Butyrivibrio fibrisolvens: one gene and its partner. The protein of the gene in region 2 interacts with the protein of the main gene of each other region in a pairwise test. Links are inferred from orthologs where the notes say so. Each region holds a gene or a part of one and is shown on either strand. Other genes may lie near its edges. The genes, in order: dnaA and nadE.

Region 1 (16,027 bases), 1.6 Mb from region 2 along the record:
GCTGCCTCGCATCCTATAAGCTCAACTTCTGTATCATCTATAAAGTCATAGAATGCTCCTATAGCATTGGATCCTCCTCCTACGCAGGCAAGAACTGCATCGGGGAGTCTTCCCTCTTTTTCCAGCATCTGAGCTTTGATCTCTTTGGAGATAACTGCCTGAAAATCACGAACGATGGTAGGGAACGGATACGGTCCCATTACTGATCCAAGTACGTAGTGAGTATCTGATACTCTGGTACTCCATTCTTTCATGGCTGCATTGACAGCGTCCTTGAGTGTGCCTGTTCCTGACTCTACAGCATTGACCTTAGCTCCAAGTAGCTTCATCCTGTATACGTTAAGGGCCTGCCTCTCTGTATCCAGCTTGCCCATGAAGATCTCACATTCAAGACCCATGAGAGCAGCAACAGTGGCGGTTGCTACGCCGTGCTGACCTGCGCCTGTCTCTGCTATGACTCTGGTCTTGCCCATGCGCTTTGCAAGAAGGCACTGTCCCAGTACGTTATTGATCTTGTGGGCGCCTGTGTGGTTTAGGTCTTCTCGCTTAAGGTATATCTTGGCTCCTCCAAGGTCCTGTGTCATCTTCTTGGCTTCATACAGTAGTGATGGACGACCTGCGTAGTTATTAAGAAGATCATTCAGCTCCTTGTTAAAATCCGGGTCGTCTTTATATTTGTTATAGGCATCTTCCAGTTCCTTGACTGCATTCATGAGAGTCTCCGGAATGTACTGGCCGCCAAATTGTCCGAACCTGCCTTTAGTTTCCATGTATGTTTGTTCCTTTCATCATTTTAATTGGTGATTCAAACTTCCCACTCGGACGATGCAGTATCTACAAGTGGAAAGTTTGAATTAGTATTAATATTCTTATTATCTTTTCTTATCCTTTTACTCACACGAGTTGTGATTGTGGCCTGTAAGGCTCTATAACTCTCATGAGTTTCTCAACCTTTTTCCAGTCTTTATGGCCGTCTGTTTCGATGGAAGAGGAGACATCAACGGCATATGGCCTTGACTGTGCAAGAGCTGATGTTATGTTATCAGCTGATAGTCCACCTGCAAGGAAGTAAGGCTTATTAAGTTTGGGGATCATGGAGAGTTCGAAGCTCTTACCTGTTCCTCCCGGGAGGTTCTCCTGAAAATTATCAAGTAGCAGCATATCTACAGGAAGACTGTCAGCATCCTTGAATTCAGATCCGTCCTTAACTCTTATCGCTTTCATGATAGGAGCTCCAGGTCCAAACTCATCATAATGCCTTTTCTTATCAGGCTTGGACTTGTCAATCCTGTCTCTTAGTTCTTGGATATATGCAGCATCTTCATGCCCGTGGAGCTGGATTATCTGGATTATGGCGCTGTTATAAAGTTCTACGATATGATCTATATCATCATCTACAAATACTCCAACTGTTGGAATTGAGATATCAAGAGTATTCCTTATATCCCCTGCCATCTGATCCGTAAGATGATGCCTTGTGTTTGCAAAAACAAGTCCGCAGTAATCCGGTTTGAATCCGTTCATTATTACGCAGTCTTCCTTAGTCATAAGACCGCAGATCTTTAACTTTACCATTTCCATTTCCTCTTTATAATTATTTGCTGTTCTTATCCAATAAAACCATTTTATTTGTATCAAAAATATGATGTAGGTATTATTGGTTCTACAATCTTTGTTGTTTAAGTAATTTCTTATCTGGATATTAGATACCCTTAAGCCTTTTTATCATGCCTCTTTTATCATCAGCTCTCATCATAGTCTCGCCTATAAGTACAGCATTTACTTCTGCATCTCTTAGCTTGATCATATCAGCCTCTGTCTTGATGCCGCTTTCTGCTACGAATATCTTGTCAGCAGGGACCAGCTCTCTAAGCCTTATGCTGTTACCAAGATCTACTGTGAAGTCTTTCAGGTTCCTGTTATTGACACCGATGATCCTTGCATCTATGTTAAGAGCCCTTCTAACTTCCTCTTTGTCGTGCGCTTCAACTAGTACTGACAGTCCAAGTGATGTTGCAAGCTCGTGATACTCCTTTAGCTTCTTATCATCAAGGATTGCGCATATAAGGAGTATCGCTGATGCCCCGTATACCTTGGCCTGATATATCATGTACTCATCTATGGTGAAGTCTTTTCTAAGTAGGGGAGTAGTAACCCCTGCATTCTGTATATCTTTTAGATAATTTATATTACCTTTGAAATAGTCAGGTTCTGTTAGTACTGAGATGCAGTCTGCACCTATATTCTCATACTCCCTTGCAATATCTATATAAGGGAAGTTGTCTGCGATTATCCCTTTTGAAGGAGATGCTTTCTTAACTTCGCAGATAAAGTGGATTCCAGGACCTTCAAGAGCTTTAGTGAATCTATAATCTGATGCTACAGATTTTGATGCTTTTACTTCTGGTGCTTCTGATTCTTTTAATTCCGTTTCGTTTGTTTTATCAGCTCTTGTTTTATCCGCTCTTGTTTTATCAGCTCTTGATTCATTTAGTTCCATGCTCCTTATATTAAGAGCCATCTCTTTCATCTTATCGAAAGGTATATCGTTTTTTTCTGTAATTAGGCGCTTTTTAGTAGCTGCCACGAGATCATCAAGTATCATATATATCTCTTTTCCCTGATTTATTAATCACAGATTTACTTCTGTAATTACATATTTCTTCCTGAGTTTATTATTACTCGACCTTCCTACTTAAACAGTGCAATACCTTTGGTGATACTGCACCATCCAAGTAGGAAGGTTACGAGTATTTTTCAATCTGTATCAGGCGCTAAGTTCTGCATATTTGTTGGTTGCAGCTACGAATCTGTCAAGAGTTTCTATCGCTTTGCCTGAATCGATAGTTTCTTTTGCCTTAACAACTGCTTCTGCCATTGATATTCCGTCTATTCCGAGGTAGATAGCAAGAGCTGCATTTAAGATTACATCATCTCTCTTTGGTCCCTGTTCCTTGCCTGAGAGGATATCTCTTGTGATCTGGGCGTTCTCCTGCGGAGTTCCTCCGATCAGGTCTTCAAGCTTGCAGAGCTTTAAGCCGAAGACTTCAGGTGAGAGCTCATAGGTGTGAAGGTTACCTTCTCTTATCTCACATACTGTTGTAGGACCTGTAAGAGTAACTTCATCGATGCCATCGCTTCCACACACTACGACGCCTCTTGTAACTCCAAGATTGGACAGAACCTGGGCAAGGGGTTCTACGAGTTTCTGGTCATATACGCCCATTACCTGCATCTTGGCTGCTGCCGGATTGGTAAGAGGTCCGAGGATATTGAAGATAGTCCTTATTCCAAGCTCCTTACGAACAGGCGCTGCATATTTCATAGAAGAGTGGTACTTCTGAGCGAAGAGGAAACAAATTCCTGTTTCATCCAAAACCTTCATCATCTGATCAGGCTCAAGAGTAATTGTAGCTCCAAGTTGCTCAAGAACATCGGCAGCACCTGACTTGGAAGACACAGATCTGTTACCGTGCTTAGCTACAGGTACGCCTGCTGCCGCGATAACGAATGCAGAAGTTGTAGATATATTAAAAGTTCCAACAAGATCTCCGCCTGTACCTACGATCTCCATTACATCAGTACTTGGCTGAACTCTGATACCCTTTTCTCTCATAACATTGGCACATGCTGTTATCTCAGTTACAGTCTCACCCTTCATACGAAGCCCTGTGATGAAAGCTGCAATCTGAGCCTGAGTTGCTGTTCCATCAAACATCTCGCTCATTGCCTCTTTAGCTGTCTGTGCGTCAAGATCCTTACCTGCTACTACCTGTGCGATTGCTTCTTTGATCATATTAGATCCTCCATTTTAGACTAAAATCCTTGAAGCATCGGTTTTCTTTAGTAGCTGCATGAGATGTATCTTTTCATGATATCTATATAAATATCCTTATATCATGCCCAAACGTCTCTTTTTATCTATTAAAAAAAGCCTCTGCCTCAGTTACTTTAACTGGGACAAAGGCTTTGAATTTACATTCACAGCTTCTGCGGTACCACCCATTTTGATCCGTGACCTTCCGGCCGCGCACCCACTCTTTCAAATACTTTGTATCCTCGTTGCACATCACTAAATCGCACTATGATCGCAACTAGACCAACATATCTGCCTGGCTGATAACGGTTCAGGTTCCCGTCAGCTCCTACTCGGTATCCCTTTCAGGCTGCCCTCACAGGTCCATTCGGTATTTCGTTACTACTGCCTCACACCAACCGGCAGCTCTCTGATAATAACAGCCATACGTACTCGTCCTGTTCAACGGTTTGACTCATATTATGAGTAAGATGTCAAAAAGCGCCTTTCGACTCTTACGTCATGTTTTGAATTTGTTTTGCTTTAATGAATTAAAGTATAAGTGCAGCGATAATAAAAGTCAATCAAAAATATAATAATATTCAAAAACATTAAATTCGCTACACCGTACATTAATTTTATAATGCTTTTGTTACACTGGTTTACTACGGATTTATATATTCCGTATTATACTTTTATATGATTTCTCGATAGTTCTAATATACCGTTTCTTATAATGTATTACTCCAATTAAACCGATAAATATATGAAACTTATACTTAGCGCTTGGACGTTGTCGCATCCCACACGTTCCTTTTTTCTTAATCAGCAGTCAGGTTACATTGCTCTTAGAAAGGGAGTATAGCCATGCTTAGAATAGGTCTATTAATATCTGATTTTAAAAAGAAGATATCTGTGACTTCTGCGTAGGTGCCATCCGCGCCGCAGAAAAAGAAGAAATCCTTCTTACCATTATGCCCGGCGGAAGTTTTCTTTCAGATGAGCAGAAAGAAAAAAACAACAATTATGATTATCAGCAGACTGTTATCTTTGACTATGTCAGCGAAGATAACTTTGACGGACTACTCATAGATTTAGATAGCATTGGAACTAATATTACTGACTATGCCAAGGATGTATTTCTTGGAAACTTTATTGATCAAAAAATTCCATTTCTTCTTTTATCAGAGTTTAATGGCAATAAGACCATCAACAATCCCTGGATGAAACACGATAGAAATCAAGGATACCAGGCCATCCTTGATATAGAGAATTATGTCACGGCAGGTGAACTTCCTGTTCCTTCAAATGATCACAATGTTCCTGCTATAGAGATCTCGGAAGCAGAGTCTATGAAACAGCTGTCTATCATAGCTGAAAAGCTTCTTCGCAGACTTCCGGACAGTACTCCTGTTTATTCTAATATTATGGAACTTCTTTCGCTTGGAGGTATCAAGGATGCATTTATTCTTGTGTATGGAGATGGTATACCCAATACTATTAAAGAGCCTTGGATCATGCCAGAGAAGATCCTAGTCAAAGGACTTCTTCATGATGGTAAGAATATCGATCTGCCAAGTGGAACTATTGTCGATACCATGAACCTTCTTGACGAGTCCACAGAAGAAGCCTTGAACCCGGGCGGATGGATTGCCAGAACACTGTATTTCCATGAGAATCAAAATGGTGTTATGGCTATTAAGATCAATAGTAATTTCATGGTTCCTAATTTCGAAAACATTATGTTCGAGATCATTCACTCTGCCATTAACAGCGCCTTTAAAGATATCATCTTCCAGAATATGGCAGAAGAGATAGTATCCCTTCAGGTAGAAGTCGAAAGGGGCGATTCTATTCTCGACCGCCTCGGTGAAAAAGACTATATGACCGGTGAGTACAATAGGCGCGGATTCTTCACTCACGCCTACGATTATATGAGAAGGGATTATGTAGAGGGAACCTATGCAATCATCTCTTATGTTGATCTTGATACTCTAAGAAGTATCAATGAACTCTACGGCAGGCAGGAAGGCAATCTTGCAATAAAAAGAACAGCTGTTGTCCTTCATAACGTATTTGGTGAACAAGCCCTTGTTGGAAGACTTAGGGGCAATGAATTTGCTGTACTTCTTATAACTAATAGAAAAGATAAGCTCGAGTACTTAAGAGCTTCTATGCAACAGCAAAATGCAAGGCTCATGGCAGAGCAAGATAAGCCTTACAGTATCCATCTTATGTTCGTTATCAATCAGTTCGAGTATAGCAGCTCTATACGATTTGAAGACATGCTCAAAGAGACTGATATAAACCTTAAGAATATGAAGAACATGATGTAATCACATATAAACTTTCCGAATCTAAAAAACAGAGAGATAAACTTATCAGTTATCTCTCTGTTTTAGTATTATGATCTATTTAGAAGTTATCGTCTGAATCATCTTCAGATTCGTCGCCGTACTCCTCATCTGATTTCTCTTCGATATTATCCTCATCTTCGATCATATCTTCTTCATCAAAATCATCCTCAGATGATACTACATCTTCTTCGCCTGTATCTTCCATGGCATCGTCCATATTTTCATACTCAACGTTTCCGTCTGATACCTTCTCACGAACCTTGGCGATACTTACAACACTTGCACCATCATCAAGCTTTATAAGCCTTACACCAGATGTGATACGGCTATATATAGATACATCGCTCATTCTAAGCTGGATGATAGTACCCTGATCAGTGATCATCATGACTTCATGCTCATCGTTAACAGCCTTGACACCTACAAGACGACCTGTCTTTTCTATGATCCTGTAGCACTTAAGTCCTTTACCGCCTCTGTACTGAGTCTTGAACTCTTCAAGCTTAGTACGCTTACCGTATCCTTTCTCTGATACTACAAGAAGAGAAGAACCCTGAGTATCTATCTGCATTCCGATGATCTCATCATCATCGTCCAGCATCATACCACGTACACCCATTGCATCACGGCCCATGGCACGAACATCTGTCTCTTTAAAGCGTATACACATTCCGTTCTTTGTTACAAGGAAGATATCTGAGCTGTTTCTGGTAGTCTTAACTTCGATAAGCTCATCATCCTCTTCAAGGTTTATGCATCTAAGTCCGTTCTTACGGATATTGGCAAAATCCTTGATAGGAGTCTTCTTGACTGTTCCTTTCTTAGTAACCATGAACAGGTGCTTGTCTTCTTCTTCGAAGCTTCCAACAGGGATGATAGCTGTTATCTTCTCATCAGGTCCCAGCTGCAGGAGATTGACAATAGCTGTTCCTCTGGATGTTCTGGATGCTTCCGGAATCTTATAGGTCTTCATAGTATACACACGACCTGTTGATGTGAAGAACATCACATTGTTGTGTGTTGTAGTCATGAGAAGATCTGTTACATAGTCTCCGTCAATAGTACTGATACCCTTGATTCCGTGACCGCCTCTGTTCTGAGCTTTGAAGTTATCAATAGCCATTCTCTTGATATAACCAAGAGATGTAAGAGCGATTACTGTATTTACATTCGGGATGAGGTCTTCATCTTCGAATTCAGCCTCATCATGTCCGATCTGTGTCTTTCTGTCATCGCCGTATTTATCAGCAATCTCTGTGATCTCTTTTTTGATAACACCAAGAAGGAGATTGTGATCAGCAAGAATAGCCTTAAGTTCAGCGATCTTCTTAAGGAGTTCTTCGTGCTCAGCCTGAAGCTTGTCTCTTTCCAAACCTGTGAGAGTACGAAGTCTCATATCTACGATAGCCTGAGACTGTGCTTCAGAGAGTCCGAAACGAGCCATTAACTGCTCTTTGGCGATCTGAACTGTTTCACTTCCTCTGATGATCCTTATTACTTCATCGATATTATCAAGTGCTATAAGCAGACCCTGTAAGATATGATCTCTTTCTTCTGCCTTACCAAGATCATATTTGGTTCTTCTTGTTACTACATCTTCCTGATGGAGGATATAATATCTGAGCATCTTATCAAGTGATAAGATTTTGGGCTCATTATTAACAAGAGCCAGCATGATAACACCAAAAGATGCCTGGAGATCTGTATGCTTATAGAGCTTGTTGAGCATAACCTGTGCATTAACATCATGACGCAGCTCTATAACTATGCGCATACCGTCCTTATCAGACTCATCGCGAAGAGCAGTGATACCGTCAATCTTCTTGTTCTTGACAAGTTCTGCGATTCTCTCGATAAGTTTAGCCTTATTTACAAGGTATGGAAGCTCTGTTACGACGATCCTGTTCTTGCCGCCGTTCATAGGCTCTATGTCTGTTACGGCTCTGCAGATTACCTTGCCTCGTCCTGTTCTGTAAGCTTCCTCAGCACCTCTTGTTCCAAGGATTATACCGCCTGTAGGATAGTCAGGTGCCTTGATGATAGGAAGCAGCTCATCTATCTCTGTCTCTCTGCCTTCATTGACCTTATTATCGATCATAAGATTTATAGCTCTTACAACTTCTCTAAGGTTATGGGGCGGGATATTAGTAGCCATACCTACAGCAATACCTGTTGTTCCGTTTACAAGAAGATTAGGTATTCTGCTGGGAAGTACAGCAGGCTCTTTCTCTGTTTCATCAAAGTTAGGAACGAAGTCTACTGTATCCTTGTTAATATCAGCTACCATCTCCATGGAGATCTTGGTAAGTCTTGCCTCTGTGTATCGCATGGCAGCCGGTCCGTCGCCATCGACTGAACCAAAGTTACCGTGTCCGTCTACGAGACAGTATCTCATGTTCCAGGGCTGGGCCAGATATACCAGCGCTCCGTATATGGATGTATCGCCATGAGGGTGGAATTTACCCATTGTATCACCGACGATACGGGCACACTTACGGTGCGGCTTGTCAGGTCCGTTATTGAGTTCGACCATGGAGTAGAGCACACGCCTTTGAACAGGCTTAAGTCCGTCTCTTACGTCAGGAAGTGCTCTTGATGCTATAACAGACATCGCATAGTCTATATAGGATGTCTCCATTGTCTTCTTTAAATCTACTTCCGTTATATCTGTCGTATTGGTCGCTTCTGTCTGATCAAAGACATCATCTGGAAGATCATTTCCGGCGTTTATTCCGTTCTGATTTTCATTGTCAGCCATTCTTTTTTTCCTTTTCTTTTTTCATGAAAAAATAAATCTATTCCATGAATTTATATATTATCTTCAAGATTTCTGATTCATAGGTTCAAATGCATTTTCACAGATATCTTATATATCCAGGTTCTGTACGAACTTAGCGTTTGCTTCTATGAACTCTCTTCTAGGCTCAACCTTATCACCCATAAGAGTAGTAAATGTTACATCAAGTTCTGACTCTGCATCATCGTCCATATTGACACGAAGGAGAGTTCTGGTCTCGGGATTCATAGTTGTCTCCCAGAGCTGCTCGGCATCCATCTCACCAAGTCCCTTATAACGCTGGATCTTATTGTTCTGGTCACGTCCTACCTGAGCTATGATATTGTTAAGCTCTTCATCAGAGTAGGCATACCAGGTCTTCTTGTTCCTCTCAAGCTTATAAAGCGGCGGCTGAGCCAGATATACATGGCCCTGCTTGATAAGTTCAGGCATGAATCTGTAAAGGAATGTCAGCATCAGTGTAGCGATATGAGCACCGTCTACATCGGCATCAGTCATGATGATGATCTTGCCATAGCGAAGCTTGGATATATCAAAATCTTCATGGATACCTGTTCCGAAAGCTGTGATCATGGTCTTGATCTCGGCATTACCATAGATACGGTCAACACTTGCTTTTTCTACGTTAAGGATCTTTCCTCTAAGAGGAAGGATAGCCTGTGTTGCACGGCTTCTTGCATTCTTGGCAGATCCGCCGGCGGAGTTACCCTCAACGATGAAGATCTCGCAGTTCTCAGGATTCTTGTCAGAACAGTCTGCAAGTTTGCCGGGAAGTCCAAGTCCGTCAAGTGCTGTCTTACGTCTTGTAAGATCTCTTGCCTTTCTGGCAGCATCTCTTGCACGCTGTGCCAGAACAGCCTTTTCTATGATAGTCTTAGCTATCTGAGGATTCTGCTCCAGGAAGTATGTAAGCTGCTCTGATACGATACTAGCTACAGCTCCTCTTGCTTCGGAGTTACCGAGCTTTTGCTTGGTCTGACCTTCGAACTGAGGATCACCTATCTTAACAGAGATGATAGCTGTCATACCTTCACGAATATCCTCACCTGTAAGGTTCTCGTCTGTCTCTTTTACAAGCTTCTGTGCCTTGGCATAATCATTGAAGATCTTGGTAGTAGCTATCTTGAAGCCTTCAAGATGTGTACCGCCTTCAGGTGTATTGATATTGTTTACAAAAGTATAGATACTTTCGTTATAGGCATCATTGTGCTGAACAGATACTTCTACATGTACTTCGTTCTTGTCGCCTTCAAAATACATGATCTGATCATACAGTGGAGTCTTGGACTTATTAAGATAAGCTACGAACTCGCTTATACCACCTTCGTAGTGGAAGTGCTCAACTCTTGGCTCCTTGATCTCAGCATCTTCAGGGATTCTCTCATCTGTAAGAGATATCTTAAGTCCTCTTGTAAGGAAAGCCATCTCACGAAGTCTCTGCCTTAGGACATTGTAATCAAATACTGTTGTCTCTCTGAATATCTCTGCATCAGGCTTGAACTCTACACATGTTCCTGTATCTTCAAGTTCGCATGTTCCTATCTCCTTAAGTGGATAGCATACATGACCTCTTTCATAACGCTGCATATAGATCTTGCCGCCCTGTTTAACTTTAACTTCAAGCCATTCAGAAAGGGCATTTACTACTGACGCGCCTACGCCGTGGAGACCACCTGATACCTTGTATCCTCCACCACCGAACTTTCCACCTGCATGCAGGATAGTGAATACTACCTCAACACCTGTAAGTCCTGACTTGTGGTTGATACCTGTAGGGATACCACGTCCATTATCTTTTACGATAATAGTATTTCCGGGTGTTATTGTAACTTCAATATGGTCGCAGGCACCTGCCAGAGCCTCATCAACTGAGTTATCAACAATCTCATATACAAGATGATGAAGACCTCTTGCGGCTGTTGTTCCAATGTACATACCAGGTCTTTTACGAACTGCTTCTAGTCCTTCAAGAATCTGGATTTGATCCGCACCGTACTGTACTTCTTCGTTATTAGACATTTATGAACCTCTTTTTTTATCTGCTGTATTTTGGAATCAGTTCTCTGATGTAACAGTTCCGTTTACTACTTTAAACAGCTTATTTATTTCAAATCTATGATTAACGAACTCGTCATAACCTGTGCAGGTGATTATGGTCTGTATATCACCTATTGTATCCAGCAGATAGTTCTGCCTGTTAGAATCGAGTTCGGATAGCACATCATCAAGGAGCAGTACAGGATTTTCCTTTTTAGCCTTTTTGACGATCTCAATCTCTGACAATTTTAGTGAGAGAGAAGCGGTCCTTTGCTGGCCTTGAGACCCGAATTTCCTGATATCTATAGCTTCGTTTTGTGATGCTCCCTTAACAATAAAAGAGAAATCGTCCTTCTGCGGTCCTACACTGGTCTGCTTCAGGAACAGATCTCTGTCTTTGACTTTCTTTAGCTTGCTTTCATAATCGTCTGCAGCTACATTGGGCTCATAGAAGATCTTAAGATTTTCACGGCCTCCCGTAAGCTTGTCATGTATGGGCTCTATTATGCTGCACAGATCTTCTATGAACTGCTGCCTTGCCTTTATTATCTGAGTTCCGTACATGATCATCTGATCATCCTGCACATCCAGAAGTGGTCTGTATTCCGGATGATCATACATATCTTTGAGCATCTTGTTACGCTGAACCAGAAGCTTATTGAATCTCGTAAGATTGTACAGATATGTCTCATCAAGCTGACACAGCTCCAGATCTATAAACCTGCGCCTCTCCGAAGGGCCGTTCTTGACTATTGCAAGATCCTCCGGTGAGAAAAAAACTGCATTCAGCTTTCCAACATAATCAGCTGCCTTTTTAAGCTTCTGACCATCTATTGCAAGGCCTTTGGACTTACTCTTTCTAAGATGCATATCAAGCCTGTATTCTGCATGATCTCTTTCAATTATGGATCTGATATGAGCTTCATCTTTTTGGAAATTGATTACTTCCCTGTCTTTAGATCCCTTGTGAGATTTGGTCGTTGCCGACATGAATATTGCTTCGAGTATATTGGTCTTGCCCTGAGCGTTGTCGCCGTACAGGATATTGGTACCCTTATCAAAGTCTAGATGAAGTTCTTCGTAGTTTCTGAAGTTTGAAAGCTCCAGCCTTTTAATAATCATCTTTCGACCTTAAAACTCCTGCCTCTGTATTCAACAACATCTCCCGGAACCAGTTTCTTGCCGCGTCTTGTATCAACTTCTCCGTTGACCTTTACAAGACCTGCCTGGATATCCTCCTTGGCATCAGCTCCTGATTCTTCATAACCGGCCTTCTTAAGGGCCTGTCCGAGCTTTATATAATCATCTGTTTCTCTTAACTTAACTATATCCATTACTAACCTCTATTTTTATTTCTATATACCGACTTCAGGATGTAGTCAGTATATGTCCAGAAATACATGGATGTATTTCTATGTACCGACTACAGGATGTAGTCAGTACATGTATAGAAATGCATGGATGCATTTCTATGTACCGACTACAGGATGTAGTCAGTATATGTATAGAAATACATGGATGTATTTCTATATACGTCAGTCCACCGTTGTAAAGTTAACCGGAAGGATCAGATATGTGTAGCTTGCATCTGCATCCTTGATAAAGCATGGAGCCTTAGGATTAACCAGATATATATCCACATTATCATCATCGATTGCACGAAGAGCATCGATAAGGAACTTTGGATTGAAACCGATCTTAAGATCTTTACCCTGCTTCTCGATATCAACCTTTTCATCCATGGATCCTACTGCAGAGTTAATCTTCATCTCAAGGAATCCGTCCTCAATTGAGATGATAACAGGTCTCTTATCACCTTCCTTAACAAGGAGAGTAGCACGATCTATACAATCAAGGAATTCCCTTCTGTTGATCGTCAGCTTAGTCTCATAATCAGAGGAGAGCATCTGATCGATATTGAAATATTCACCCTCAAGAAGTCTTGATACAACTACAGTCTTATCAAACTCGAACAGAACATGCTTATCTGTGAAGAAGATACTTACGATGGATTCTGTAGAATCTGTAAGGATCTTTGATACTTCAGAAAGAGCTTTTCCAGGTACGATAACTTTCTTAAAACCATAGCTGCTTGCAAGTTCAACTCTTCTGATAGAGATTCTGTGTCCGTCAAGAGATACCATCTTGAGCATATTGCCGTCTACTTCGAAGAGCTCACCACCCATTACCTTGTTAGTATCATTGTCAGATATTGAAAAGATAGTCTGAAGGATGATATTACGAAGTGTATACTGTGAGATCTGGATTCCGTCTATCCTCTCAATTGCAGGAAGATATGAGAAGTCATCACCACTTCTTCCAAGGATAGTGAACTTTGCCTTCTCACAGCTTATAGTAACTTTAATATTGCCTTCTGTATTCTGTGATTCGATAGTTACATCATTGTCAGGGAGCTTTCTTATGATGTCAAAAAAGATCTTGGCATCAATAGCGATATAACCTCTGTCGAGGATATTGCCATCTACTATAGTCTCTATTCCAAGCTCCATATCATTAGCTATGAACTTTATAACTCCTTCTGTAGTGTCAATTAATATACACTGTAGAATAGACATTGTTGTCTTTGCAGGCACTGCCTTGGAAACAATCTGAAGTCCACTAACAAGATTTGATTTCGAGCATACAAATTTCATAGCTCCGATACTTCCTTTCTGTCTATAAAAAGTTTATATGTGTAGGTATTAATTTTATCCACCTAAAAAATCTTTTGGAATGAATTCCGGTGCAGATAAAAAGAAAAAGAATAAAATAATATTCTAATTATTATAGAATGTTGATAAGTGCAAAACCTTTATTATTATACAATTTTACTTGCTTTTTTACAACGAAAAGACTGTTGATAATAAGACTTATCAATGTGAATTTAGCGTATATTTTTCACAATTAATCTATAATTTTTTTAATCTTATGATGTGGGTCCGAGTTTCTTTTTGATTATATCCACATTTTTAACAAGATCCCCATCTGTGGATAGCTTTCCTTTTATACGGCTTATACCTGACATGACTGTAGTATGGTCTTTTTTGCCAAGGATCCTTCCGATCTCTTCCAAAGAGATATCAGTCATCTCCCTGCACAGATACATGATGATCTGTCTTGGAAGGACTATCTCAGAGTTACGCTTTCTTGATACCACATCATCTATCCTTATGCCGTACTGCTCGCATACAGTATTGACGATAAGCTGCGGAGTTATGATCTTGTTTTCTTCAGGAGATATGATATCTCTGAGAGCTTCTTTGACATTATCAATATTGATCTCCACATTATTAAGACGCGAATATGCGATTATCTTATTAAAAGCACCTTCAAGCTCTCTGATATTGCTCTTAATATTAGTTGCTATATATTCAAGGATCTCATCATCTATATGATTGCCAAAATTCTCAGCATTCTTGCGAAGGATAGCCATTCTGGTCTCGTAGTCAGGTGCCTGGATATCAGCGATAAGGCCCATCTCAAAACGGGATCTGAACCTTTCTTCCAGAGTCTCCATCTCCTTAGGGGGACGGTCAGATGACAGGATTATCTGTTTGCCGGCCTGATGGAGCTCATTAAAAGTATGGAAGAACTCCTCCTGCGTAGATTCTTTACCTATGATAAACTGAACATCATCTACCATAAGTACATCAACCGTGCGGTATTTCTCACGAAGCTTGGACATTGATTCCTGCTTACCAGAACGGATTGATTCGATAACCTCGTTGGTAAAAGCCTCTGATGTTACATATAGAACCTTGGCAGATGAATTATGCTCCATGATAAAATGACCTATGGAATGCATAAGGTGAGTCTTACCAAGTCCGGGACCTCCATATAGGAAAAGAGGATTGTAGCTTTCTCCCGGAGATTCAGCAACTGCAAGAGATGCTGAATGAGCGAACTTGTTATTAGATCCGACTACAAAAGTATCAAATCTGTATTTGGGATTAAGATTTGAATTCTCATAGCTCTGGCTCTCGGATACAGACTCTTTTTCCGCAGAAGGAGTTGATGTCTTTTCATTATTAATATTTACATCCTTTTGAAGGACGAAGGAAACATCAACAGCTTCTCCTATAAGCTCAGAGATAGCCACCTTAAAGAAGTTCTGATAATGCGTAGTTATGTAATTGTGGGCGATTGAATTATCAGAAGGTATCAGAATAAAAACAACGCCGCCGTTATATTCATAGAAAGATAAAGGCTCGATCCAGGTATGATAAGATATGTCTGTTATACCTGATTCTTCTCTAACGGCATCTTTGATATGATCCCAGCTGTCATTTAAGATAGATGTGATTTCGTCGGATAACATAGATTCCCCCATTAATAATAGTAGAATAAATTAATTTTATCGTAAAAAAACCTAAACATCAATTTTGCACGATTGTGGATAACTTTTTAAATTTTGATAAAAAAATTTATTATAAAGTTATACACTGACCGTGTTAAGAACAAAATCAACTATAAAAAGGTGGATAAAATCACTCATCACCACTTTTTACCATCTGAAAAAAGTACTTTATCCACATTTTTTCCACAATTTGTGGATTTTTATGATAAAAAACAAATAAAACACAAGTTATCCACATAATCCATATTTAGCTGTGGATAATTAATTTATATACAAGATATTGATAATTATTTTGTGGATAACTTTTTTCAAATTTTTTAAATCCGTAATATACGGACATTTTTGCGTATAATCATACTTGACTAAAAAGATGATTTTATATATAATTAGAACGATTTTTTCCACACAGGAATTATTACAGACCTATCGAATCTGTTTTCCTGTCAGGGAAACAGATTTTATTTCCAGATCCAAGACCTTATCATTACCGGATCTTGGACGTGCATTATTTTGGTAAAGGAGGTGTTATAAGACATGGCAAAGATGACATTTCAGCCGCATAAGCTTCAGCGCAAGAGAGTACATGGTTTCAGAGCTAGAATGAGTACTCCAGGTGGAAGAAAAGTGCTGGCTGCCAGAAGACTTAAAGGTAGAAAGAGATTATCCGCTTAAGGATACTTGAC
Region 2 (16,077 bases):
TATCTGCATGAGCTACTATGAAGATACCAACAACTTTGTATTTGTTTCATTTAACGGCGCTCAGACCAAGATCTATGACAATGGCAAGCTTCAGATCGTTGATGCTGCCATGCAGGCTGCATTTCCGAATGAAGATCTTTTTCCAAAGAGAGGTCAGGCTCTTAAATTCACACTTAATGGTGAAGAGAAGTCGGTACCTGGACATCCCGGAGAATCTGCAGTTATCATGCTCAATGGCAAGCCTGCAGATATCCACAGTAAGATAAAGGCCAATGATATCATAGAGGTTAAGCCCTCTACAGCCGGCGACCCGGGGCAGATGGAGATCGGCGCACTTAATGAGTTCAAGTCTACATTTAAGGTCAACGTTGATGGCAAAGAAGTCATGGCTTCACGATTTGCTACTGTTGATGGTCAGCCTCAGACTTCTTACTACAAGATAAGGCCCGGCGATGATGTTAAGATCCTTGATTATGATACGGCAGAGCAGATTGCAAAACTTCTGGATATCGAGATAACACCTGATACTCTTATCATGATCAATAATGAAGAGGCAGGACTTGATACTCCTGTATATGAGAATTTCAAGGTTGAGTTCAAGCTAAGAGAAGATGCGATCATGGACTACTATAAGGATATTCCGGATGCTGACGTGGTAGCCATGGAACAGGAGAATGAAGAAGCCTTTGAAAATGCCGGCGAAGCTGCGATCGCAGAAGACAAGGACTTTGACCAAAGTGCCATGGATAAAGAGGTTGATGATATAACGCCTGTCAAGAATATTCTGGCTCATGACCTTCATGTTATAGTCAATGGATCTCCGGTGACTCTTCATAACAAGGCTAATTATATCTTTGTAGATGTGTTTGATTATATCGATTTTGACCTTAGTAAACCGCAGGGAAGGGGCATCGTGACTATGCTCAACGGCAGCTCTCCCAACTATATGCAGCCAATCGCTGAGGGAGACAATATCGAAGTGTATTGGAAAAAATAATATGTAATGCGATAACGTAGAGGTAGCCTTAATAACTAATTTAGGGGCTGCCTCTTTTTTTTATTTGGTAAAGTTTGATGATGAATTCTTATGCAAGATGATGTATTCTGTTAGGAGGGTTAATCTGATAATAACAAAAATAGAAGATAGGGGAAGAGAAAGAATGAGATTTGTAAGCCTGTCATCCGGCAGTAGCGGGAACAGTACTTATATAGGTTCTGCTGGTACTCACATTCTGATTGATGCAGGATGTAGCAGGAAGAGGATCATAGATGGTCTTAACAGCCTTGATGTGGATCTTCCTGATATAAATGGTATATTCATAACTCACGAACATTCAGATCATATCGCAGCTCTTCGTCTTATCTTGAAGAAGTATGACATTCCGGTGTATGCAACACAGGGAACTATTCAGGGAATAAGAGAAGCCGACAAGAACGGCGAGATGTTAGATAAAGAGTTCCACGTAATAAGAAGCGACGAGCCCGTTATTCTGGGCGATATAACAATAAATCCAATGAGAATTTCACATGATGCAAGAGAACCTGTAGGATTCAGGATCGCATGCGAAGGAAGGAAATGTGCTGTAGCTACAGACCTTGGCTCCTACGATGACTATATAGTAGGATGTCTTCAGGACATGGATGCACTGCTGCTTGAAGCCAATCATGATGTGAGGATGCTTCAGACAGGACCTTATCCATATCAGCTCAAGATGAGAATCGCAGGAAATCAGGGCCATCTGTCCAATGATATGTCAGGAGAACTTTTATGCAAGCTACTTAATGATCATATGAAAGGTATAGTTCTTGGTCATCTTTCTGACAAGAATAATCTTCCGGAACTGGCATATGAGACAGTAAGACTTGCGATAGATATGGGAGACAATCCATATCATAGCAGCGATATACCGCTTTACGTTGCTAAGAGAAGTGAAGTCTCTCAGGTGATCGAGATCTGATACGATAGGAATTATACTTTGGCAAAACATTTGTAAAAGTATGACTTCTTAAATGTAAATTACAGAAACGCGCATTTACTGCGTGTTTCGTGATTCGATGAATCTGTTGGCAATAGAGCCTTCACCGAAGGTGAACTCAACCTGCTCTATTGCTGCATTTTTGAATCTTTGATTCAAAAATGTATAGTTCTGAATGATCTAAACAAGTTAAAAAACAGAGAATTCTGCGAGTAATAAAACGAGAGTATTGAAAACCTAAAACAGCATATTTATATATGTAATATAAAGGAGAAGCAGTCATGAAAAGAGCAATTATAACTGTAGTCGGCAAAGATACCGTGGGCATTATCGCCAGAGTATGTACTTATCTGGCTTCTGAGAAGGTCAACATTCTCGATATCTCACAGACGATCGTGTCGGGGTATTTTAATATGATGATGATCGTTGATGTAACAGGTCTTGATGCTGAGTTTGGAAAGATCGAAGAAGAACTTTCAAAGGTCGGAGATGAGATGGGCGTTGTGATCAAAATGCAGCGCGAAGATATATTTGATTCAATGCATAGGATATAAGGCACTTAGAAATACATCCATGTATTTCTAGGCAAGTGCTGATTACATCCTGTAATCTTGGTACTTAGAAGTGCATCCATGCACTTCTGGACAAGTACTGATTACTTCCTGTAATCAGGCACTTAGAAATACATCCCCCGCCATATGAGAAAGGACGCACATGATTAATATTAGAGAAGTTTCTGAAACTAATGACATGATAGAAAAAGAGAACCTTGATGTCCGCACTATCACCATGGGCATAAGCCTTCTCGATTGTATAGACTCTGATCTTGATAAGCTCTGCGAGAAGATCCATGACAAGATCTATAACAGCGCCAAGGATCTTGTTGCTACCGGTGAGCAGATTTCCAAGGAGTTTGGAATTCCGATCGTTAATAAGAGAATATCCATAACCCCTATAGCCATCGTGGGCGGAGCTGCCTGCAAGACTTCAGAGGATTTTGTAAAGATTGCTAAGACACTTGATAAGGTAGCACATGAAGTTGGAGTTAACTTTATCGGCGGATATTCTGCGCTTGTAAGCAAGGGTATGACCAAGGCTGATGAGCTTCTTATAAGATCTATCCCACAGGCTCTTTCACAGACTGAGCTTATCTGCAGTTCTGTTAATGTTGGTTCTACCAAGACAGGTATCAATATGGATGCTGTCCGCCTTATGGGAGAGATGGTCCTTGAGACAGCCAAAGCTTCTGAGCACATTGAAGTTAACGGTTGTGCCAAGCTTGTAGTATTCTGTAATGCTCCTGATGACAATCCATTCATGGCAGGCGCTTTCCACGGCGTAACAGAAGCTGATAGGATCATCAATGTCGGCGTATCAGGTCCCGGTGTTGTTAAGACAGCTCTTTCCAAGGTTCGCGGAGAGAATTTTGAAGTACTGTGTGAGACCATCAAGAAGACTGCATTCAAGGTTACAAGAGTAGGTCAGCTTGTAGCTAGAGAAGCTTCCAGGAGACTTGGAGTTCCATTTGGAATCGTAGATCTGTCTCTTGCACCGACTCCTGCTATTGGAGATTCTGTAGCGGATATCCTGTGCGAGATAGGCCTTGAGCACGCCGGTGCTCCCGGAACAACAGCAGCGCTTGCACTTCTTAACGATCAGGTCAAAAAAGGCGGCGTAATGGCATCTTCTTATGTAGGCGGTCTTTCAGGTGCTTTCATCCCTGTAAGTGAAGATCAGGGTATGATCGATGCTGTAGAAGCCGGTGCTCTTACTCTTGAGAAGCTTGAAGCCATGACCTGCGTATGCTCTGTAGGTCTTGATATGATCGCAATCCCCGGAGATACTAAGGCTACAACTATTGCAGGTATCATTGCGGATGAGATGGCTATCGGTATGATCAATCAGAAGACAACAGCTGTAAGACTTATCCCTTGCATTGGCAAGAAAGTTGGTGACAGCGTAGAATTTGGCGGACTTTTAGGACATGCTCCTATAATGCCCGTTAATCAGTTCGATTGCAGCGCATTTGTAAACAGAGGCGGTAGGATACCTGCACCTGTTCATTCATTCAAGAACTAATATAATAAAGACTATGAGTTAACCCGTCACTTATAGTAACGGCTTAAGAATATGCACTTTGCCAGTCATCAAATGCCAATAATCAAATGCCAGTAATTAAATGCCAGCCTTAGATAACTGGCATTAGATAATTGGCATAAGGCATTTTCTAAAGTCGTTTACTATAGCTGTGGCGGGTTGTTTTTAAGAATCTAGGTATATAACCATTATTTTTAAGGAAGAATGTATCACGTTCATAAGTGACATTCGGTAATAATATACAAAAGCACATTTAGTAAATTGTGCATATTTCAATATAAAAAGTAATATGATAATAATCATGATATCGTGGCCTCCCAAAAAGGAGTCACGATTTTTGCTTTAGAATTATTCCTAACTTTATTTGGTAAAAATCGGGAATATTTCTACAGAATTATCGTTGCATAGAGCTGTATTTTACTTTATATTGAATAAGATGCGTTAAAATGCGGATGGGGATCTGCACAGGCGTCAACTAAAGGAATTATAGACATTTTCAGGGAGGAGCTTTTTCCATGAATCTTACAGAATCATTTAAAGTTATTCGCAAAAATGACGCGGATAAAATGGCTGATTTTTTTGTTAAAAATAATAACGTTGCCAACCTTATCCTGCAGGAGATGAACTGCACAGAGACCAAGGAGAGCGTTGCACAAATGACAGGAAGTATCTTTGATCTCGTATCTGTTATGCAGAGCGTCAGATCTATGGAGTCCGGAACCTACATCCGTATGGTTGCCAAGTATATCCGTACTCATGGCAAGTACAACTTCCCTGCTTTATATAATCTTGGCATGATTCTTGATAATAATCTTAAGATGGCTTATGTTCGCGATAACTGGGATAAGCTTGCTGTTAAGAATCCAAGAGCTTTTGCAGCTATGGAGCGTGCTTATGAAGAACTTAAGAGAAGAGCCAAGGACTACTCTATGAGAGGCTTTTATTGCGAGCTTCAGTGCGACTTTGTTACAAGCTGGACCAATGGCAAGCCATCATACAGACACGAGAGAATCTGTGATTTCTATTCTCATAAATATGATGAAGAGAGAATGATCGATTCTAATCCTGAGCTTATTAAATGGGCTCTTCTTAAGCTATATGAGGGATATTTCATAACTTTCTCACTTCTTGCCTACAGCTATCAGACCAAGGCAAGTGAAGTGCTTACACTTGGATACCGCTATGGAATCATGTATGAGATGGTCAATAACTTTGGAGGCCATTCTATCACATGTCTTCTTCCTGATCTTGGACCGGAAGTTCATCAGATTGAAGGTGACAGATATCTTGCACTTTGCTGCCCTAAGGAAGCAAGAGAGGGAACTGTAAAGTGCATGGATGCTTTCCATCCGGTATTTGAGGGATGATCTGATTTTTCTTTTGTCCAAAGATATAAAGCCACGCGCTAAGAACGTATGATACCTACTTCGTTCGAGGCGGCGTGGCTTTTTTGCGCAGTTACTGCCTTTATGCTGAAGCCATGCATTTCTGGACATGCTTTAATTACGTCCTGTAATTTCGCATGGTTTATATTAGCTGGTTTTAGTTCAAAAAGTCATATTGACAATTTAAATAGTCAAAATGACTATATAATAAACAAGCAATACTCCTCTTTTTTGTACAATATTCACTCTTGCATCATATGGTCAAATAGACTATATTTAATATAGTCAAAGCGACCATATGAAATATCGAAGGAGGAACTGATGTACAAGCCGGAATCGATAGAAGAAGAGGAATTTTTAAAAAAGTATAACCCGGACAAATATAAGAAGCCGTCGATCACAACAGATATAGTAGTCTTCACAATGTCTGAGGACAAGAAGCTATGTATACTTCTGATAAAAAGAGGCACTTATCCATACAAAGATCACTGGGCGCTTCCGGGAGGCTTTATAAACATGGATGAGTCCATAGACCAGTCTGCAGCAAGTAAGCTTTATGAAGAGACCGGGGCAAACGGCTTTCCGATTGTACAGTTTGGATCTTTTGGAGATGTAGACAGGGATCCAAGGATGAGAGTAGTATCGATTTCTTATATGGCTTTCGTTCCCAATAAGAGCCTTGAAGTTGTTGCAGGAGACAAGGAAGCAGATGCAGATGTATTTGAAGTTAGGAAAGAGTGCGATGACAAAGGTACTGAGAAACTTTATCTTGTCAGAGATTATTTTTCCATATCAGAGGAACAACTTGCATTTGACCATGCTACAATAATAAAGACTGCGCTTGAAAGACTTGCAGGTAGGATTGAATATACACAGGATGCATTTTCACTGCTGCAGGATGATAAGTCTTTTACTATACACGAACTTAAGAGTATACATGAGGCAGTGCTGTTCAAGTCACTAGATACAGCCAATTTCAGGCGAGAGTTTATTAAGAAGTATGTGGATACAGGGATAGTCGTACCTACAGGCAAGACAAGTAATAAGTATTCTGCAAGGGCAGCGCAGCTGTACTGCAAAGTCAGATGACTCTGTAGTGTATTAAAAGGATTATAGAATAGTGTACTGGCTCATTTATATTTAATCAAATATGAACGAGTCAGCACACTAGAAGAATAAAGTTTGAAAGTGTTCCACTTTCAAACCCGAATTGGTGTCGCGAGCTCCACCAATGTCGAACCATTAGTCACTCGCTTTGCTCGTGACATGAGGTTAAAAATAAACAAATAGTATTTACTCAAGGCTTGAAAGCTTTGTGAGCGATATATACTAATGAGAAGTTTAAAGGAGGATGGAAATATGAGTAAGAATGGCGGAAAGAAGATTATAGTTATTGTAGACATGCAGAACGATTTCATTGATGGGGCACTTGGAAGTAAGGAAGCTCCCAAGATCGTAGATGGCTGTGTCAAGAAAGTCGCAAAAGCGTACGAGGACGGGGATGAGGTTATTTTTACAAGAGATACTCACTATGATGATACATATATGTCTTCGGAAGAGGGAGCTAACCTTCCGGTACCACACTGCATAGAGGATTCTTATGGATGGAATATCGCATCTGCTTTTGGCAACTACACATCCAATGCTATAAGGCTCAACAAGGAGACCTTCGGAAGTGTACAGCTGGGCCAGAGAATCGCTGAGATGTGCTCAAGGGACAAGACTATAGAGAGCGTAGAACTTTGCGGACTGTGCACAGATATATGCGTTATCAGCAATGCACTTTTGGTCAAGGCATTTAATCCCAATCTTCCTATATATGTAGATGCAGCCTGCAGTGCAGGTGTAACTCCTGAAAGTCATGATACAGCGATCAAAGCAATGGAAGCTTGTCAGATTCACATCCTTAACAAGGGACAGGAACCTTGGAGATAAGTAGTTATACATAACAAGACAAAACTATAATAATGGGTTACCAAAAAGGAGAAAAAAGGTATGTTAGAACAGATAATCACAAGTTTATTGGAAACAGATCTTTACAAATTCAGCATGGGACAGGCAATCTATCACCAGTTCCCAAGTTATACGACAACATGGACTTTTAAGTGCAGAAACAAGGATGTGCATTTTACAGATGAAATGGTAGAAGAGATCAAAAGGCAGCTTCGTTTGTACTGCGATCTTAGATTTAACGAGGATGAGCTTGAATATCTTAGAAGCATCAAGTGGATCCAGAATTCCTATGTAGACTTCCTTAGATTATGGCAGCCAAGATTCGAGGACTTTACCATCACGACTGATGCTGAGTGCGGTCTTGGCATCGAAACAAGCGGAACCTGGCTCAATACCTCAATGTATGAGATTCCTACACTTGCAATCGTCAATGAAGTATACTTCCGTATGCAGTATGACTATGATGATCTTCTTGAATCTTTCAAAGAAAGACTTGATAAGAAGTTTGAGGATGTTCGCTCAAATCGTTACAATCTTGGAACTTTCTCTGAATTCGGTCTTAGAAGAAGACTTTCAAGACAGGCTCAGGAGCTTGCTGTTGAGAAGTTCTCTCACCTTCATGATGGAAAAGATACACAGTGCAAGAGTAATTTTATAGGTACATCAAATGTATATCTTGCAATGAAGTTTGGTATCACACCTGTAGGAACAATGGCTCATGAGTGGATCATGTGCACAGGCCAGGGCAATCACAAGCACAATCCTGCATATTCTAACTGGTATGCACTTGATGCCTGGGTTAGGGAGTACGGAGTGCTCAATGGTATAGCTCTTACAGATACTATCACAACAGACTGCTTCCTTAGAGATTTCCAGCTTACATATGCAACACTTTTCAGTGGCGTAAGACACGATTCTGCAGATCCTATTGAATGGGGTGAGAAGATGATAGAGCATTATAAGGCTCTTGATATTGATCCTATGACCAAGACACTTCTTTTCTCAGACAGTCTTAATTTTGAAAAGGCTGCTGCTATTGCAGATCACTTTAAAGGCAAGGCCAAAGTTGCATTTGGAATAGGTACGTATATTGCTAATGATACCAATGTTCCGGCCCTTAACATCGTTATGAAGACAACATTCTGCAATGGTCAGGATGTAGCTAAGCTATCTGATGTAGACGGCAAGGGCATGTGCAAGAATCCTGAATATGTTGACTACTTAAAGCGTAGCATCAAGTGGCGTATGGATCATGAATGATCAATTTATACAATCATCGTTTTACGAAATCCGGAGCTAGTGCGGATTTCTGAAGGTACGTTTAATAAAACAAAAAAGAATTAACGCAAAAAGTCGATGAGTTACCGGCATGGAGGAATATCAATGAGTACAACTGTAACGAAAATAGAACCGGCAGAAGCAATTAATCATATCGTAAGCTGGATCAGAGACTACTTTGAACCATTCAAGGACAAGAAGGCTGTAATAGGCATATCCGGAGGAAAAGACTCTACTGTATGTGCAATGCTTCTTGTAAAAGCTCTTGGCAAGGACAGAGTAGTAGCTGTTAAGATGCCTAAAGGTCAGCAGCCTGATATTGATGATTCTGAGATGGTATGTAAGTGCCTTGGAATCACAAACTACACAGTTAATATAAAAGCAGCTGTTGACGGGATGATAGAAGGCCTCAAAGCTGCAGGTGTGGAGCCTACAAGGGATACTCTTACCAACATAGATCCAAGGGTTCGTATGACAACCTTATATGCAGTGGCTCAGAGCCTTCCAAGTGGCGGACTTGTTACCAATACCTGCAATCTTTCTGAGAATTATGTAGGATATTCTACCAAGTTCGGTGATCATGCCGGTGATTTTAGCATACTTCATGCTTTTGCAGTTAGAGAAGTCATAGAGATGGGACTTATCTTGTGCAAAGAATTCGGAGTGCCTGAGACTCTTATAAGGAAGGCTCCTTCTGACGGCCTGTGTGGTAAGACAGACGAGGATAATCTTGGATTCACCTACGCTGCGCTTGACAGCTATATCCTTGATGGAGAAGAGCCTGAAGGCGAGATCCTTGATAAGATCCAGCGTAAGTACAGAGCTAATCTTCATAAGCTTACAGAAATGCCGCATCCATATCCTGAAAGAGCTAAGGCTGCTGTATTTAAATAAAGGGTTCAAATTTTGTGAAAATATAACACACAAAGATCATCGTAATCATCCAATGATCTTTGTGTGTTTTTATTGCTTGTAGCGATAATTATGTACAATAAAATAAAGGCTTTGTTTAGATTTTTTTAAGCTTAAGCTTATTGACTATGGCTAACATGAGGAATAAAATTGGTGTTGTTGCAAAAGATTTGCAATTACAATGTGAACAACTTATTACTTAAATCTCCCAAGCGGGAAGAACCTAGTAAATTATAATTCAGAAAGAAGGTTGAATATATTATGACAAAGGTAGACATTATCTCTGGTTTCCTTGGAGCAGGTAAGACAACTCTTATCAAGAAGCTCCTTGCAGAAGCTCTTTCAGGCACTAAGACAGTTCTTATAGAGAATGAGTTTGGTGAAGTTGGCGTAGATGGCGGATTCCTTCAGCAGGCAGGAATCGAGATCCGCGAGATGAACGCAGGTTGTATCTGCTGCTCACTTGTTGGTGACTTCGATACTAACCTTACAGAGATCATGAATAAGTACTCACCGGAGCGCATCCTTATCGAGCCTTCAGGAGTTGGTAAGCTTTCTGATGTTGCTGAAGCTATTAAGAATGTTACTGAGAAGTTCCCTGATATGATGCTCAACAGCGCTGTAACAGTTGTAGATGTTACTAAAGCTAAGGTTTATATCAAGAATTTTGGTGAGTTCTTCACTAACCAGATTGAAAGCGCCGGCACTATCATCCTCACACGTACAGATAAGGCTGATGATGCCAAGATCGAAGAGGTTGTAGAGCTTATCCGTACTCTTAACAAGAAGGCTACTATCATCACAACTCCTCTTTCAGAGCTTGATGGCAAGGAGATTCTCGATACATTCGAAGGTAATCATGACCTGGAAAAAGAGCTCCTTGAAGAGATGATGAGACAGCATGATGACGACGATGATGAAGACGAGCACGAGCATCACCACCATCACCACGATGATGACGATGATGAAGACGAGCATGAGCATCACCACCATCACCATGATGACGACGATGATGAAGATGAGCATGAGCATCACCACCATCATCACGATGACGATGATGAAGACGAGCACGAGCATCACCACCATCACCACGATGACGATGATGAAGACGAGCATGAGCATCACCACCATCACCACGACGATGATGAAGACGAGCACGAACATCATCACCATCACCATGATGACGATGATGAAGATGAGCATGAACATCATCACCACCATCATCATGAAGCAGAGGCTGATGAAGAGGGCGTTGTGGTTCATCACACCGATGCTCACCACCATCACCACCATCATCACCACCACGGCGGACACGATGCTGACGAGGTATTCCAGAGCTGGGCTCTTGAAACTCCTGTTAAGTACTCAAAAGCCGACATCGAGACAATGCTTGATAAGCTCTCCGATGATGAGAAGTATGGCGTAGTACTTCGCTCTAAAGGCATGGTTGAAGATGCTGATGGCAAGTGGATCGAGTTTGATTATGTTCCTGATGAGACACAGATCCGTGAAGGTCATGCTGATGTAACAGGCAAGATCGTAGTCATCGGTTCTGGCCTTAAGGAAGATGCTCTTGAGAATCTTTTCCGCAGGAGAGGATAAGGAATGCCAGGCTTATAGAAACCTTAAGAAGATTTCTATTCTATGGAATGATTCAAATATTATTATAGCGAGGTAGTTCGCGTGTTTGGAATGAAAGGGAAAGTTAAAATGAAACCCGTTTATATAATCAATGGCTTTTTGGATAGCGGTAAGACAGATTTCTTCCGTTATACAATTGCACAGCCATATTTTCGCAGTAATGGTCTTACTCTTATCATCGTATGTGAAGAGGGTGAGAACGACTATGAGGAGAAACTCCTTAAGTCTACCAATTCTGTAAAAGTTGTAGTAGAAGATGAGTCGGATTTTACTGTTGCCAAGCTTCAGAGCTTTGAGAACAAGTATAATCCTGAGCGTGTTCTTATCGAGTTCAATGGAATGTGGGATCCCAGAGCTATCCATCTTCCCAAGAACTGGAATATTGAGCAGCAGATTACTATGGTCAACTGTTCTACATTTGAGATGTACTATACTAACATGAAGTCCATGCTCGTAGAGCAGATCAGAAAGAGCGATATGATCCTCTTTAACAGATGTGACGGCTTCAATGAAAAGCTCCCTGCATTTAAGAGAAATGTAAAAGCTGTTAATCAGCAGGCTGAAGTTATATTTGAGGACAGAAACGGCGAAGTTGATGTAACTCTTGATGAGGATCTTCCATTTGATCTTAAGGCAGATCCGATAGAACTTAATAACTACGGTTATGGGATGTTCTATCTTGATGCACTTGAACATGCAGATCGTTATAAAGGCAAGAAAGTCAGATTTAAAGCCCTTGTAGCTAAGCCCAAGGATCTTCCTAAGGGAAGATTCGTGCCAGGCCGTCTGTCTATGAACTGCTGTGCACAGGATATGCAGTTCCTTGGTTTTGCCTGTGATTATGACAAGACTGATGAGCTTAATGAGAAGGACTGGGTAGAAGTTACTGCAGAAGTTGGCAAAGAGTTTGTTAAGGAATACAACGGAGAAGGACCTGTACTTAAGGCTGTATCCGTAGTTCCTACAACAGAGCCGTCCAATCCTGTTGTAGACTTTACACAGCCGATATTATCTGATTGATCTTGTAATATAAAAATTAAAACCACCCATTTACATAAAAAGACTCCGCTCCCCTTGTTATCACAGCTCCAAGGGGATGGAGTCTTTTTTAGTGGAAAGATTGATAATAAAAACTTCAAATGCCATGCTGATGAATTTAATAACTGAAAGATAAATGAAGTAGTATGAAGGTCGGTATTCTTGTTATAATAATTAGTAATTAGTATTGTAGCGGGGGATACGATGAATTGAACTTGAGCCTTTATATAAAAGTAAAATGATAAGAAAGAATAAAATGATGAGAAAAAATGAAATGACAAGAAGAGCAGCATCTTGCGTACTTGCAGGTTTACTGCTGCTTACAGCTTGTGGGACTACACCTAAAGAATTATCTGCCATAAGTAGTGGTGCTTCTAAATCTGATATTGTGGATGTTACAAATAGTACAGATGATGCCAATAGTGCAAATGGCGAATTGCCTGAAGCTTTGGCTATGGCTGATGATAAGGCACAACAGCCTTTTAGCTATACCCTTTGCTTTGCAGGAGATATTAACTTCGATGATACCTGGTCCAATATGGTCTATTATCATAACCATGGCGACAACATCTATAACTGCATTGATGAAGACTTTATAAATGAGATGAACGCCGCAGATATCATGTGGATCAATAACGAGTTCACCTATTCATATGGTGGAACGCCCATGCCCGGTAAGGCATATACCTTTAGGGCAGATCCTGATAATGTTAGTATACTAAGTCAGCTGGGAGTAGATATAGTGGGTCTTGCCAATAATCATGTATATGACTATGGAGAAGAGGCTTTCCTTGATACGCTTGTAACACTTGATAATGCAGGTATCCCGTATGTGGGAGCAGGCCGCAATATAGACGAAGCATCAAGCCCTGTATATATGCAGCTTGGTGATCTGACGATAGCATATGTTGCTGCATCAAGAGCTGAGAAGAATAAGATGACTCCGGAAGCAACTGCAACTACGCCAGGGATCCTTCGCTGCTATGATCCGGAGAAGTTTATCGCTGAGATTCAGGAGGCTTCTGAGAATGCAGACTTTGTAATAGCGCTTCCTCACTGGGGGACGGAGTACTCTACAACTTTAGAGAAGGCTCAGACATCAACTGCCCGTGAATATATAGATGCAGGCGCAGATGTTATAATAGGCGCGCATTCTCACTGCCTTCAGGGTATGGAATACTATAACGGCGCGCTTGTAGCCTATTCTCTTGGCAATTACTGGTTCAATGAGAAGACCCTTGATACAATGCTCCTTGAAGTTGAGATATCCGGAACAGGCAGTACTATTGAGAGCGTGGAAGTGCAGATCATCCCCGGAACGCAGTCTGGATGGGTCACAACAGCTGCTGATACTCCTGAAGAAAAAGAACGTATCTATACCTATATGGAGTCGATATCCATAGATGTTGAGGTGGATGAGAATGGATATGTTCATCCATTGTCATAATACCGGAAATCGCTATTTGGGGACTTGTGGAGAAATAGTGTACTGGCTCATTTTTATTTGATCAAATGTGAACGAGTCAGCACACTAGACAAGCATCTAGTATGGTGATATATTATATGTAGTAATGAAAACTACATCAGAAAGTAATCGAAAACTTTCATGCAAATTAATTTTACAAAATGTATCGCCATAATATTGGTGTGATAATTCATAGTCGTAGGAGGGAGCAGAGTATGACAACAAACGAGCTGAAAGAGTTTTTTAAGGAACATCTTGTACCTAAGAAACTTTATAAGATTGGCGGAGAACACAAGAACCGCATCTGTATAGAACAGGTTTCTGACGGATGGGATGTGTTCTTTAAAGATAAGAAGCAGAAGATCGGCCTCATGCACTTTGGCGATGAGAATTCTGCCTGCAATGTTATGATGAACGAGATCCGTAAGCTTATGGAATCTGTCTACGGGATCACATGGGCTAGAACAGTTTGATATTCAATTGATTTCCGCATAATAAAAAGGTTGCCTTATATAACGAGAAGGCAACCTTTTTATTATGTGAGGACTATTAATTCCTTGAGGAGACCCAGAAGTCTGATTACTATGGGTGTTAGAGGGGGCTTTAGATTCATGCACCATTAGATAGCACTGCGATCCAGCTTATAAACTTCTTCAAGGAAACTTTCGATTTTTCTGAGTAATTTTTTCATGATCAAAATCCTCCTTTTTTATACATGGTAGTTACAACTTCAGTAGTTACAACTATTAAAACTTCTCTTTACGATTTTATGATAACATCAGCAGAAGCTATTGTATAATACATATATTAGTGGTATAGATATACTTATAAGGTATGGCTGGTACCTTGATGATGTATTATAGATTTATGATCAGATTACAAGAAAATGGGCTGATACACTACTAATAAAACCAAAGGTAAATCCATAGTTGTTGGGATTTTATGACAATGAAGAGATATTTGAGTTGATATTACCAAGTTAAGCGGTAATATATATGATATTCTGATCGAGGGAGAATATATGGAACTTAGGCATATCAGATATTTTCTAACAGTAGTAGAAGAGGGAAGCTTTACTAAAGCGGCAGAGAAGCTCAGTATAGCTCAGCCTCCTTTAAGCCGCCAGATACGTGATCTGGAAGAAGAGCTTAACACCAGACTTTTTGTCCGTAAGGCAAGGGGACTTACCCTTACAGAATCCGGAGAGAAGTTCCTTCAATATGCGCGCAGGATAAGGCAATTAGCTGACCAGTCTGTTGAGGATATCATCAACATGCGAGACGGCTTAACAGGAAGGCTCTACCTTGCTACTGTAGAAGGGCGTGCTCCTAGCCTTATAGCGGAATGGATATCTGCTTTTAAAGATAAGAACCCGCTTGTTGAGTACGAAGTTTGGAATGGTAACTCTGATGATGTTATAAAAAGGGTCCTATCAGGACTTAATGAAGTTGGTATTATAACGCTTCCTTATGATGAGGAAGGTCTTGATGGAAGACTTATATATGAAGAGCCCTGGGTTGCGATCATCCCAAAAGATCACCCTCTTGCAAAAGACAAGGGAGATACCATAGAACTTAGAAAACTTGCGCCTTATGATCTTATCATACCCTCAAGGCGGTCTCGAAGGAAAGAAATAGAGAACTGGTTCGCGCCTCTTGGATGTGAACCTAAGATAATCTGCAGGATGGCGCATATGCTAAATGCCTATGAACTTACAGCAAAAGGACTTGGAATAGCCATATACCCGGCATCCGCGGCAAGGTATGTGAATAAAGGAGTCGTGATAAAGAAGATAGTAGATCCGGATGTGACAGTTGGCTATGTCCTTGTCAAAAATGCCAATAGTGATCTGTCTATGGTCGCTAAACAGTTCTGGGATATGGTCATTGATTCCCAAGGAAAGTAGTTAAGCTAAGAGCGGCTATGAATAACATATTGGTAAGAATAAAGGTTAAAAATGTCAGAAAAGATCAAAATCTTTCTCGACAGCAACTTGCTGATAGATGTGGTATGTCAAACATTTAGAAGAAAAAAGACTCAATCATCAGAGGGGATGATTGAGTCTTTTGAAATTCAATATCTATAAAGCTATTAGTTCATCTTGTTAACAGCCTGAGCAAGACGAGAAACTTTACGAGAAGCTGTGTTCTTCTTGAATACGCCCTTAGACTCAGCCTTGTCGATAGCAGATGTAGCATTAACAAGAGCCTTAGCAGCCTCTTCCTTATTGCCAGCTTCGATAGCAGCTCTTACCTTCTTGATCTCTGTCTTAACAGCAGACTTAACAGCCTGATTACGCTCTGCACGCTTTGCGCTTGTGATAACTCTCTTC

What was found.
Region 1: the proteins of nadE (region 2) and dnaA interact in binary tests that used the Escherichia coli proteins (3 or more experiments, as listed by UniProt). The link is inferred for Butyrivibrio fibrisolvens from one-to-one orthologs.

Annotation. Positions count from the first base shown.
Region 1 is NZ_CP065800.1:775,751-791,777, forward strand. Bases 13,110-16,027 are described here. They hold dnaA (chromosomal replication initiator protein DnaA), read right to left. Parts: upstream 15,306-16,027; coding sequence 13,914-15,305; downstream 13,110-13,913. Other genes in these bases: dnaN (DNA polymerase III subunit beta), read right to left, coding at 13,110-13,641; rpmH (50S ribosomal protein L34), read left to right, coding at 15,879-16,016. Outside these bases: trpB (tryptophan synthase subunit beta), read right to left, coding at 1-770; I7804_RS03160 (phosphoribosylanthranilate isomerase), read right to left, coding at 895-1,575; indole-3-glycerol phosphate synthase TrpC, read right to left, coding at 1,703-2,605; trpD (anthranilate phosphoribosyltransferase), read right to left, coding at 2,768-3,796; I7804_RS03175 (GGDEF domain-containing protein), read left to right, coding at 4,771-6,132; gyrA (DNA gyrase subunit A), read right to left, coding at 6,212-8,911; gyrB (DNA topoisomerase (ATP-hydrolyzing) subunit B), read right to left, coding at 9,020-10,969; DNA replication/repair protein RecF, read right to left, coding at 11,006-12,109; I7804_RS03195 (RNA-binding S4 domain-containing protein), read right to left, coding at 12,106-12,321; more of dnaN, read right to left, coding at 12,523-13,109. UniProt on the Escherichia coli protein: Plays an essential in the initiation and regulation of chromosomal replication. Binds in an ATP-dependent fashion to the origin of replication (oriC) to initiate formation of the DNA replication initiation complex once per cell cycle.
Region 2 is NZ_CP065800.1:2,423,083-2,439,159, forward strand. Bases 7,721-10,688 are described here. They hold nadE (NAD(+) synthase), read left to right. Parts: upstream 7,721-8,794; coding sequence 8,795-9,583; downstream 9,584-10,688. Other genes in these bases: pncB (nicotinate phosphoribosyltransferase), read left to right, coding at 7,721-8,671; I7804_RS10050 (GTP-binding protein), read left to right, coding at 9,863-10,688. Also shown: I7804_RS10005 (cell division protein FtsA), read left to right, coding at 1-997; I7804_RS10010 (MBL fold metallo-hydrolase), read left to right, coding at 1,161-1,958; I7804_RS10015 (ACT domain-containing protein), read left to right, coding at 2,258-2,530; I7804_RS10020 (PFL family protein), read left to right, coding at 2,691-4,055; I7804_RS10025 (hypothetical protein), read left to right, coding at 4,589-5,440; I7804_RS10030 (NUDIX hydrolase), read left to right, coding at 5,780-6,547; I7804_RS10035 (cysteine hydrolase family protein), read left to right, coding at 6,818-7,393; more of pncB, read left to right, coding at 7,454-7,720; more of I7804_RS10050, read left to right, coding at 10,689-11,203; I7804_RS10055 (GTP-binding protein), read left to right, coding at 11,312-12,262; I7804_RS10060 (CapA family protein), read left to right, coding at 12,519-13,727; I7804_RS10065 (hypothetical protein), read left to right, coding at 13,961-14,218; I7804_RS10070 (LysR family transcriptional regulator), read left to right, coding at 14,767-15,651; rpsT (30S ribosomal protein S20), read right to left, coding at 15,837-16,077. UniProt on the Escherichia coli protein: Catalyzes the ATP-dependent amidation of deamido-NAD to form NAD. Uses ammonia as a nitrogen source.